3 regions of the Colwellia sp. Bg11-28 genome follow, and region 3 is predicted to be linked to each of the others. Evidence: predicted binding sites of a transcription regulator. Region 3 holds the regulator's gene; each other region holds the start of a gene.

Region 1 (3,290 bases), on a different contig from region 3:
CTCTCTACACATTGTTCATGAAATTCATTGTGCTGGCGAAACGATATTAAATACTTTAACAATGATGGGTGATCTATCGCTTTACCACGGTAATGGATATAGATGCTCGCCCAATCTGGCTGATTAGTTATTAAACAATTAGATTTTAATAGATGGCTAACTAAATACTCTTCAATTTGAGAGCCTGATCTTTCATCTTGTGCTGTAGCGAGCAATTGTGGGTCATATTGATAATTGTCTATGCTAATATCTTCACCATCAATACAAATACATTTATCTGATTTTTTGGCAATATCTAAGGCAGGGCAGTGATCAACACCAAACAAATTTACGCTTGCCACAGAGCCAGCTATTTTTGATAGATCTTTAGTTAATACTTTCTCTACGTCTTTAATGCTGGAAAACCGTGTTTGATTAAAGCTATTTAAATAAAGTTTAAACGACTTTGATTCAACAATATTGTCACTGGTGCAAGCAAATCGAAATTCAGCAACAGCGACAACGGGCTTACCCTTTCCATTTAACCATGATAGTTCATATCCATACCAAACATCCTCACCTACAAAAGGTAAATTACTTTGATTTAGTGCTAAGTCGTCCCTATTTAAACTTCTAGGTACTCCTTGTAGCAAATCTGCGGTATATTCGCTGCAATATTGTGTACTTTTCCCCAGTGTTAATTTGCTGAGTTCCGTTGCATTTTGATAATTGGCCATAAAATTTTTCAGTAGTGAGCTAGTATCTCGCTATTTTAAAGGATCTTTTCTTTATATGACATCTACAAATAAAACTTTAACGCAAGCGATTTTAAACTTCAGTAAAAGCTATAGTCAACAACACGTCGAGCAATTTGGACATCTTCCTACAGTAGAACATGATGAACAATGGCTATCACCGTGTGACTTAGGTTCACATGATACTAGTCACCATTACTGGCAAGCCGTTGCAATGGAAAGTGTTCAATTAGCTGATAACAAAGAAGAAGCTCTCTCTTTTGAGAATGTCGAGTCAGCATTAAATATTGAATTACATCCGGATATTAAAATATATTTCACCACTATTTTTAGCGGTGATATTGAAGCGCAGTCTGATGACGGTGAATTATCTCTTCTTTTTGCTTGGAACAAAGACGATTTTGAACGATTACAAGAAAATATCATCGGTCATATTTTAATGAAACAAAAGTTAAAGCAAGTTGAAACTGTTTTTTTCGCTGTTACCGACGAGGAAGACATGATTATTTCTGTAGATAACAGTAGTGGAGAGGTCTGGGTCGAACAAGTTGGTTGTAAGCCGCATAAAAAACTCAGCGATTCATTAGCTGAGTTTATAAGTCAGTTAACTCATAAAAATGTAGTGAGTGAAAAATCATAATAGCAAAGATTAAATCATTCCTACTTTTTAGTCAGTTGCTCACTTAAGTTGTTGATGAGCAACTTCATCTCATATAGCTCTTTTTTCATTTCAGTTAATTCCAAAGCTAATGATTGTTGAATCACTTTTTTTATCACACCATTTTCAAGTAAGGATTCCAGTAACTCCGACGTGTTTTTTGCCGATGAATCGTTATTCACTACTTGTTCTTCATTAATTGTAGGAGCAATAAAGTCGGGTTGATGCTGCCAGCCTTTCAGAGTAGTTATTACCGTAGCTAATGGAGCACGTTGACTTAGCTTTGCTTTTACTAAAGCAACTGTCGGCTTTGTTCCGGCATTAGCTAATTGATTTGCGCAGATTAAAATTTCATCGATAATTGTCATTTTACTTACTGATTTGGAATATGAATAATTAATTTAACTATATTTTAGCCAATATAACTAAAGATGTCTTGGTTTTCATTTTCTTATTTTTTAAAACTCTTTAAATTCAGTTACTTAATCATTTGGCTTGTTTTTTGCCTTAATACATCTGAGCATTATAATAAATATTAAAACACCTTAGGAAATATAGACATGAAAAAATCAATAATAGCTTTACTGATTGCAGCTCCACTAGCTATGACATTATCTGGATGTGTTATTAAAATAAATGACGACGGAATGGATCATGGTTTTGTTGGTGATAGCGAAGACCGAACTTATAAAAATCGTAAGAAAATTGCCAAAGTACAATTAGGCACTTCATTTATGGATATACAAGAAAATTTAGGTGTTTCTGATTTTTCTGAGACTTATGCTGATGGCGATAATACAGTGCGCGTTCTATATTATCGCACCCAACGCAAACATAAAGATGGTTTAACGACAAAAGATGAATGTACTTTCCTCCAGTTTATTAATGGCCAACTAGTAGAAACAGGTAATGGTGGAGATTATTCAAAAATTGATAAGGTTATAGCAAATTAATTATTAGTTTTCTTGAATTTTAAATCCCCCGCATAGCGGGGTATTTTTTTATCTCCACATCTATAGTAACAGTTTGTTCTAAACTTATTATATTTGACCTATTTGAAATTATACTGGTATGGTGGGTTGTTAAATTAATGATCATCCATCGTCAGAGTAGGGATAATAATGAGTGAGACAGTATCGGTAGAAAGTAGTGTTGATAGCAATATAAATCAAGACGTTAATATTCGAGCGACATATTTGGGTGCTCATGAATTGAAATTAGCCGCGTCCCTTTTATATCAAGCCTATCATGATGACCCCGTTTTTTTAGATATTTTTAAAAGCGATAAAGAAGATTATGAGCAACGTCTTCGTGGTGCTATCAGGGAAGAACTTAATGCTTTCTGGCAAGCTAAACAGCCTATGATTGGACTGTATCTAGGTGAGGCTATGGTTGGTGTTGCTTGTATTAATAGCCCTGATGAAACATTGGCGAGTGATCGTTTTTGGCATTGGCGTTTAAAGATGCTGTTGAATGCAGGTTACTTTAGTACCAAACAAATGATGCAAAAAGAGCACACTGTATTGGCTGCTGTGCCGTTAAAAATATTTCACTTTTTATCCTTTATCGCAGTTCATCCACTGCATCAACAGCATGGTTTTGGTCACTACTTAATGGCCGCTGTAAATACAGTTCTTGATGAACATCCCGATAGTGAGGGTGTTGCGGTGTATGCAACCTCAGGAAAATTTAAAGAATTCTTCAAACAGGTTGATTATCACACGGTTAAAGAGGTGACAGTAGGCAATGTCTGTGGTTCTGTGATGGTTCACTATCGAGATAAAGAAGAATAAATGTTATTTATTTGCTTTTATTGAAGCTACTGTAGGTCTCTTGTTCCCTAATTTCATTCCCTAAAAAAAATAGCACTGACAAAGTGCTATTTTTTTTGTAAGACA
Region 2 (3,290 bases), on a different contig from region 3:
AATTCATTTCATAAACACGCTGGCTTTCAATTAAATTAACCAGCTCTTCCGTGGTATTTACATTGGATGTTTCTAAAGCACCCTGAACTAACATACCGTAACCTTCTAAACCCGGAACCCCTTCTTGTGGTGCTCCACTTACCGCAGTTTCGGTGTATAAATTTTGCCCTATCGATTGAAGACCTGTAGGGTTAACAAAGTTAATTAAGTTAATTTGGCCAACGACTGCTGGGTCAGGTTGTCCTTGTAGCGTCACTGAAACCTCACCATCTTGTGAAACAATAATACTCAAGGCATCTTCAGGAATAGTCACTTGCGGTTGGATCATATAACCAGCACCTGGGGTAACCATGTTACCTTCATCATCCATGGTGAATTGACCATTACGACTGTATGCAGAACTACCATCCGGCATTTGAATTTCAAAAAAACCTTCACCTTGAATCATTAAATCAAGGGCGTTATCTGAGGTAATCATGTCACCTTGGGTATGAATTTTTTGTGTCGCGACCACTTTAGTACCAGCACCCAACATTAAACCAGAAGGCGCTTCAGTATCTTGCGCAGTTCGACCACCTGGTTGATTAATATTTTGATAAAGTAAATCTTCAAATACTGCACGGCTTTTTTTAAAGCCGATAGTACTGGCGTTGGCAAGGTTGTTAGAGATTACCGCAATATCTTTGGTTTGCGCATCTAAGCCTGTTTTACTGATCCATAATGCTGCGTTCATACATCACCTCTGATTGAGTAGTAGCGTTTAGCTGAGTTAATTTTAGTTAAGCTAAACATGACTGATAGATTGCTATGCTTAGAAAGCACGTAATAATGAAGAAGCACTTGAATCAATTTCTTCTGCTGTTTTCATCATTTTTAGTTGCATTTCAAACTGACGCTGTAAGGCAATCATGTCTGTCATTTCATTAATAGGGTTAACATTACTCGACTCGAGTGCGCCACCAAGAACATTGACATTAACATCGGCAATTAATTGGCCACCATTTTTGGCACGAAAAAGACCATCATTACCTTTATCAACAAGTCGAGTGTCTGGGTTAACCAGTTTAATACGACCAACTTCTTCTTGAACACTGCTAGGTGCACCTGCTGGCTGAACCATGATAGTGCCATCGCGAGAGATTTGAATATTGTTAATCGGTAACGGCAGGGTAATTGGTCCATTCTCACCAATCACTAATTCGCCATCATTGGTTTCTAATGCACCCGTTTCTGTTAAACGAAAGTGACCGCCACGAGTATAAGCTTCTTGCCCATCTTCGGCTTGTACGGCAAAAAAACCTTCGCCTTCAATAGCCATATCTAAAGAGCGACCAGTATGGAGAATAGATCCAGAGTCAAAATTTTGGCTAGCACGTTCTGTCATTGAAAAAACACGCGAAGGTAATCCTTCGCCAAATGCTTGCATACTTCGCGCTTGTGCTAAATCAGCTTTAAAGCCTGTAGTTTTAGCATTCGCCAAGTTGTTGGCATTGATTGATAAGGCTTGCATATTTTGTTTAGCGCCACTCATGGCGATATAAAGCAACTTATCCATAATGTATTTCCAAAAAAGTAAAAGGTTATACTTGATAAATGCAAATAGAGTGCCAGCTATTGTAAATAGTTAACGAGTGGTTTAAATGCTAATGGATTTTTTGACTGGTTACGGGGGTGTAACAATAAAAAAGCTGCTAGTTAAGTAGGTAATACTTAACTAGCAGCTTTATACCCAAGCTACTTGAAGAGGCGTATTTCAGGAAGCTTAGGTATAATTGTAGAACGAAGACTAGCGTTAGTTTGCTAGCAAAGGAGTTATCTTTCCAATTATCTAATTTGTAAAATCGTTTGGTTCAGCTGATTATCAACTTCTAACGCTCTCGAGTTAGCTTGGAAATTACGTTGTGCTGAAATTAAGTCAATTAACTCTGTGGTTAAGTTCACGTTCGATTGCTCTAATGCAGAAGAGTTAATTGTACCAAAAGTACCTGAACCAGCTTCACCCGCAAGGGCTTCCCCTGACACAATACTTTCTTTCCAGTTGGTGCTACCTGTTTGTGATAAACCTTGTTCGTTGGCAAAATTCACCATAGCAATACGTGCTAAAGGCTGAGAAGTACCATTACTATAAGTCGCTCTAACTAATCCATCAACGCCAATATCAATACCAGTTAATCGCCCCACCGCTAAACCATCTTGATTTAAGGCTGTTACTTCAAAATTTGAAGCAAACTGTGTAGGCTCATTAGGGTTCGGTGCTGCACTATCTAAATTAAAATCAATTTTAACCGTTTGAGTTGGATCAGCACCATTAGGTAAATGGCCAGAGAAATCAACGGTTCGGATGCCACCGTTAGTTGGTGATGGCGACTGAGAAATAAAATCACCAGACGAGTTATACGTTAAACGCGCCCCTTTTGTTCCTGTGCCACTAACAGGTGTTGTTGCTGAAATTGCAGTGGCCAATGCCGTTTTTGTTGCATTAAGCGTCGCTAAATCAGCTGCAGAGGGTGCGGCTATGGCATCATACACACCTTGTGCGGTCGCCACATCTGTAGTTCTAGTAACAACTAAAGCATCTGCTGGTGTCTGCACAGCAGGATTATCATCTAAGTCGATAGGTTTACCATCGACAGATGCAAACATCATCCATTGGTTAGGTGCGACTGCTGGGTCATCTTTAACAAAGAAATAAGTCATAATATGACTATCACCTAATGAATCAAAAATAGTGACTGAAGTCGAGTTATTAAATGTTAGTGGATCTTCTGGGTCGAAATTAGCGGGTGCGCTGGTAATATAGCTATCACCTGCAGGTAAATTCATTCGTACATCGACTTCACTGGTTTTTGTGGGTGCGCCCGATGCCGTAGGGATCCGAATGGGCTCTGCAGTACTTAAACTTACTGAAGCTGATGAGCCATCAGGATTGACAGGAAAACCTAAAAGATGACCACCTTGCGAGTTAACAACAAAATTATCTGAATTTAACTTAAACTGACCGGCACGTGTATAGGAAGTTTCTAAAGAACCAAGCTCAGGGACTGTGGCAAAAAAGCCATTACCTGTAATAGCTAAATCAAGCGCATTATTGGTAAATTGAATACTACCTTGAGAGAATTGCTGCGCAACATCTGCTGTTAAAACACCGTCACCTACTTTAGTTTTACCTGAAGCAAGCAATGATGATGCATAAACATCAACAAATTCAGCGCGTGACTCTTTAAAGCCAACCGTATTTACGTTAGCAATGTTATTTGATGAAACATCTAAGTCTTTTTGTGCAGCGTTTA
Region 3 (3,290 bases):
AGTGGTAATGAAATAACTTATAATACTGTCAGTGAAAAACTACAAGCACGGAGCGCTAATAATCAGCCTGTTACTACTATTTTACAACCAACGGTACTCAAGAAACAGAAAGAGACTTACGAAAAATCTAAAGAAGAAAAACCAACTGACAAGGTAGTAGAAAAAGAAGGCGACAGTAGTGACAACTAACACAGTGAAAACAACACCTGTAAATACACTGATTGCCGATGGTTTATCGAAGTCTTATAAAAGTAGACAAGTCGTTAAGAATGTTAGTTTGCAAGTTGACGCAGGACAAATAGTTGGCTTATTAGGCCCCAATGGCGCCGGAAAAACCACATCCTTTTATATGATTGTTGGCTTAGTCCCCAATGACAATGGCTCGATCAAACTCAACGGTCAAGACCTTACCCTTGCTCCTATGCATGAAAGAGCCCGAAGCGGTATTGGCTATTTACCTCAAGAAGCCTCAATTTTTAGAAAGCTAACTGTTTCTGATAATATTATGGCGATATTACAAACACGTAAAGAGCTTAGTGAAACCCAGCGCGCTGAGAAACTTGAAAATTTATTAGAAGAGTTTCACATTTGTCATATCAAAGACAATACCGGCATGAGCTTATCCGGTGGCGAAAGACGAAGAGTTGAAATTGCCCGAGCACTCGCTGCAGATCCTCAATTTATTTTATTAGATGAGCCCTTTGCTGGTGTTGACCCAATTTCGGTTGGCGACATTAAAAAAATCATCTTACACTTAAAGCAGCGAGGCATAGGTATCTTGATCACAGACCATAATGTGAGAGAAACATTAGACGTTTGTGAGCATGCTTATATAGTTAGTCATGGTGAAATTATTGCGCAAGGTAATGCAGATCAAATTCTTGCTAATCAAAAAGTCAGAGATGTATACCTTGGCGAACAATTCACGCTATAGTAAAGCGATAGGCTAGTATATTTAGCCAGAATGCTTAATAGAATAGTAGTTACCCATTGTAATAGCGTAACTACTAAGAATAATAAATAGGAAATCATATAACCTAGATGCGCCCTACACTACAGCTCCGTATTGGACAACACTTAACAATGACTCCACAATTGCAACAAGCTATTAAGCTGTTGCAATTGTCTACGTTAGAGTTACAACAAGAAATTCAAGAAGTTTTAGAGAGCAATCCATTACTTGAACTTGATGAAAAAGCTCAAAGTGATAATTCAAGTGAACAAAATAATCTTGAAGAAGCCTTTTCATCCAATACTAATGAAGAAAAAACGGATCAACCTGCGGGTGATGGTAGTGAAGAACAGCAGGCCAGTATTGACGAAATCAGTACTACTGAGGCGATGGAAAAAAGTGATATACCAGAAGAACTAAATATAGATACTACTTGGGAAGAAAGCTACAGTGCTGGGGTATCAAATACTGGCGCAGTAAGTAGCCCTGCTGATGACTACACCTATCAGGGTGAAACCACTGATTCCATTCAAGATCATTTATTATGGCAAATGGAATTAACCCCTTTCAGCGATACTGATAAAACCATCGCAATTGCTATTATAGAAGCAGTCGATGACGCCGGTTATTTAACTGTATCACCAGAAGATATCTTAGAGAGTGTTGGCACTGAAGGGCTCGAGCTTGATGAAGTAGAAGCCGTATTAAAACGTATTAATATGTTTGATCCTATTGGTGTCGCAGCTCGCTCCATTCCTGATTGCTTACTTATTCAATTAAATCAATTTAGTGCTGATACCCCTTACCTGAAAGAAAGTAAATTAATAATCAACGACCATATCGATCTACTTGGTAATCGAGACTATCGCCAGTTAATGCGTAAAACCAAATTAAAAGAAGATCAGCTACGTGAAGTGATGCGTTTAATTCAAAGCTTGAACCCTCGTCCGGGTGATGCGGTAATTAAAGGCGATGACCAGTATGTTATTCCAGATGTTTCTGTTGAGAAAAAAAATGGCCGTTGGGTCGTTGAATTAAATTCTGATACTGCACCTAAATTGTCGATTAATAAACAGTATGCGGCAATGTCTAAAACAATGAAGTCGTCAACTGATGATGGACAATTTATTAGATCCAACTTGCAAGAAGCTAAATGGTTTATTAAGAGTTTAGAATCTCGCAATGACACACTACTTAAAGTGTCCAATTGTATTGTTCAACGCCAGCAAGGTTTTTTAGAACATGGTGCTGAAGCCATGAGACCTATGGTACTAAACGATATAGCTGAAGCTGTTGATATGCACGAATCCACCATCTCACGTGTTACAACACAAAAGTATATGCACACGCCAAGAGGCATCTTTGAACTCAAGTACTTCTTCTCTAGTCATGTCAGTACAGAGAATGGTGGTGAATGTTCATCTACAGCAATTCGTTCTTTGATTAAAAAACTTATCTTAGCGGAAACACCTGCTAAACCGTTAAGTGATAGTAAAATGGCTAACTTATTAGCTGAGCAGGGAATAAAAGTGGCACGACGTACAATTGCTAAATATCGAGAATCATTAGCGATACCACCGTCAAATCAACGTAAGAGTTTACTTTAGAAGACTACAATAAAAGGATCATGTTTATGCAAATTAATCTTTCTGGACACCATGTTGAAGTAACTAGTTCATTGCGCGAATATGTCGATACAAAATTCTCAAAATTAGAACGACATTTTGATCACATTAATAATGTCCATGTTGTACTTACCGTAGAAAAGCTTAATCAAAAAGCTGAAGCTAATGTTCATATGAATGGCAGTGAAGTATTTGCTTCTGCAGTCAACACCGATATGTATGCCTCTATTGATACCTTAGTTGATAAACTTGATAGGCAGATTCTTAAGTATAAAGCTAAGGTTTCTCATCATTAAGTTGAGTTAGCCCGAAAGACCGCTTTAAAGTAATTAAAGCCTATTAAAGCAGGCGTCCTGAGCTAAATGATTTAGCGTAAGTGGCGCCTTAAAACCATTAACACGATTATGCAATTATCCGAAATATTAACAACAAGCTGTACTAGTTGTGATGTAGCAGTAACCAGTAAAAAACGTATTCTAGAAAGAATTTGTCAACTCGCTGCGATTCAAATAACTGATATAGAGCAAGATGAACTATTAGATAGTTTACTCAATAGAGAAAAAATGGGTAGCACTGGTATAGGTAACGGTATTGCGATCCCACATGGTCGATTGCCCAATACAAGTAAAGCTGTTGCGGTGTTAATAACAACAGAAAAGGCAATCGATTTTGATGCCATAGATAATAGAGACGTAGATATTTTTGTTGCCTTA

What was found. Region 3 encodes sigma-54, which starts transcription at its own class of promoters, with help from an activator protein. Its sites were predicted from a motif close to GTTGGCACGNNNNTNGNNT; they were not measured.
Region 1: a site for sigma-54 is predicted at 1,882-1,900, ahead of CXF79_RS08735 (DUF3192 domain-containing protein). Genes of this name have one in related genera too.
Region 2: a site for sigma-54 is predicted at 1,594-1,612, ahead of flgF (flagellar basal-body rod protein FlgF). Genes of this name have one in related genera too.

What each region holds. Positions count from the first base shown of each region.
Region 1 is NZ_PJBA01000006.1:404,885-408,174, forward strand. Features, by position in the region: gene queF (NADPH-dependent 7-cyano-7-deazaguanine reductase QueF) at 1-716, opposite strand, end outside; gene syd (SecY-interacting protein) at 772-1,374, shown strand; gene CXF79_RS08730 (hypothetical protein) at 1,395-1,760, opposite strand; gene CXF79_RS08735 (DUF3192 domain-containing protein) at 1,953-2,345, shown strand; gene CXF79_RS08740 (GNAT family N-acetyltransferase) at 2,514-3,185, shown strand.
Region 2 is NZ_PJBA01000004.1:237,500-240,789, reverse strand. Features, by position in the region: gene flgG (flagellar basal-body rod protein FlgG) at 1-733, opposite strand, end outside; gene flgF (flagellar basal-body rod protein FlgF) at 812-1,555, opposite strand; gene flgE (flagellar hook protein FlgE) at 1,825-3,290, opposite strand, start outside.
Region 3 is NZ_PJBA01000018.1:816,675-819,964, forward strand. Features, by position in the region: gene lptA (lipopolysaccharide transport periplasmic protein LptA) at 1-189, shown strand, start outside; gene lptB (LPS export ABC transporter ATP-binding protein) at 194-934, shown strand; gene CXF79_RS20725 (RNA polymerase factor sigma-54) at 1,042-2,559, shown strand; gene hpf (ribosome hibernation promoting factor) at 2,586-2,873, shown strand; gene ptsN (PTS IIA-like nitrogen regulatory protein PtsN) at 2,982-3,290, shown strand, end outside.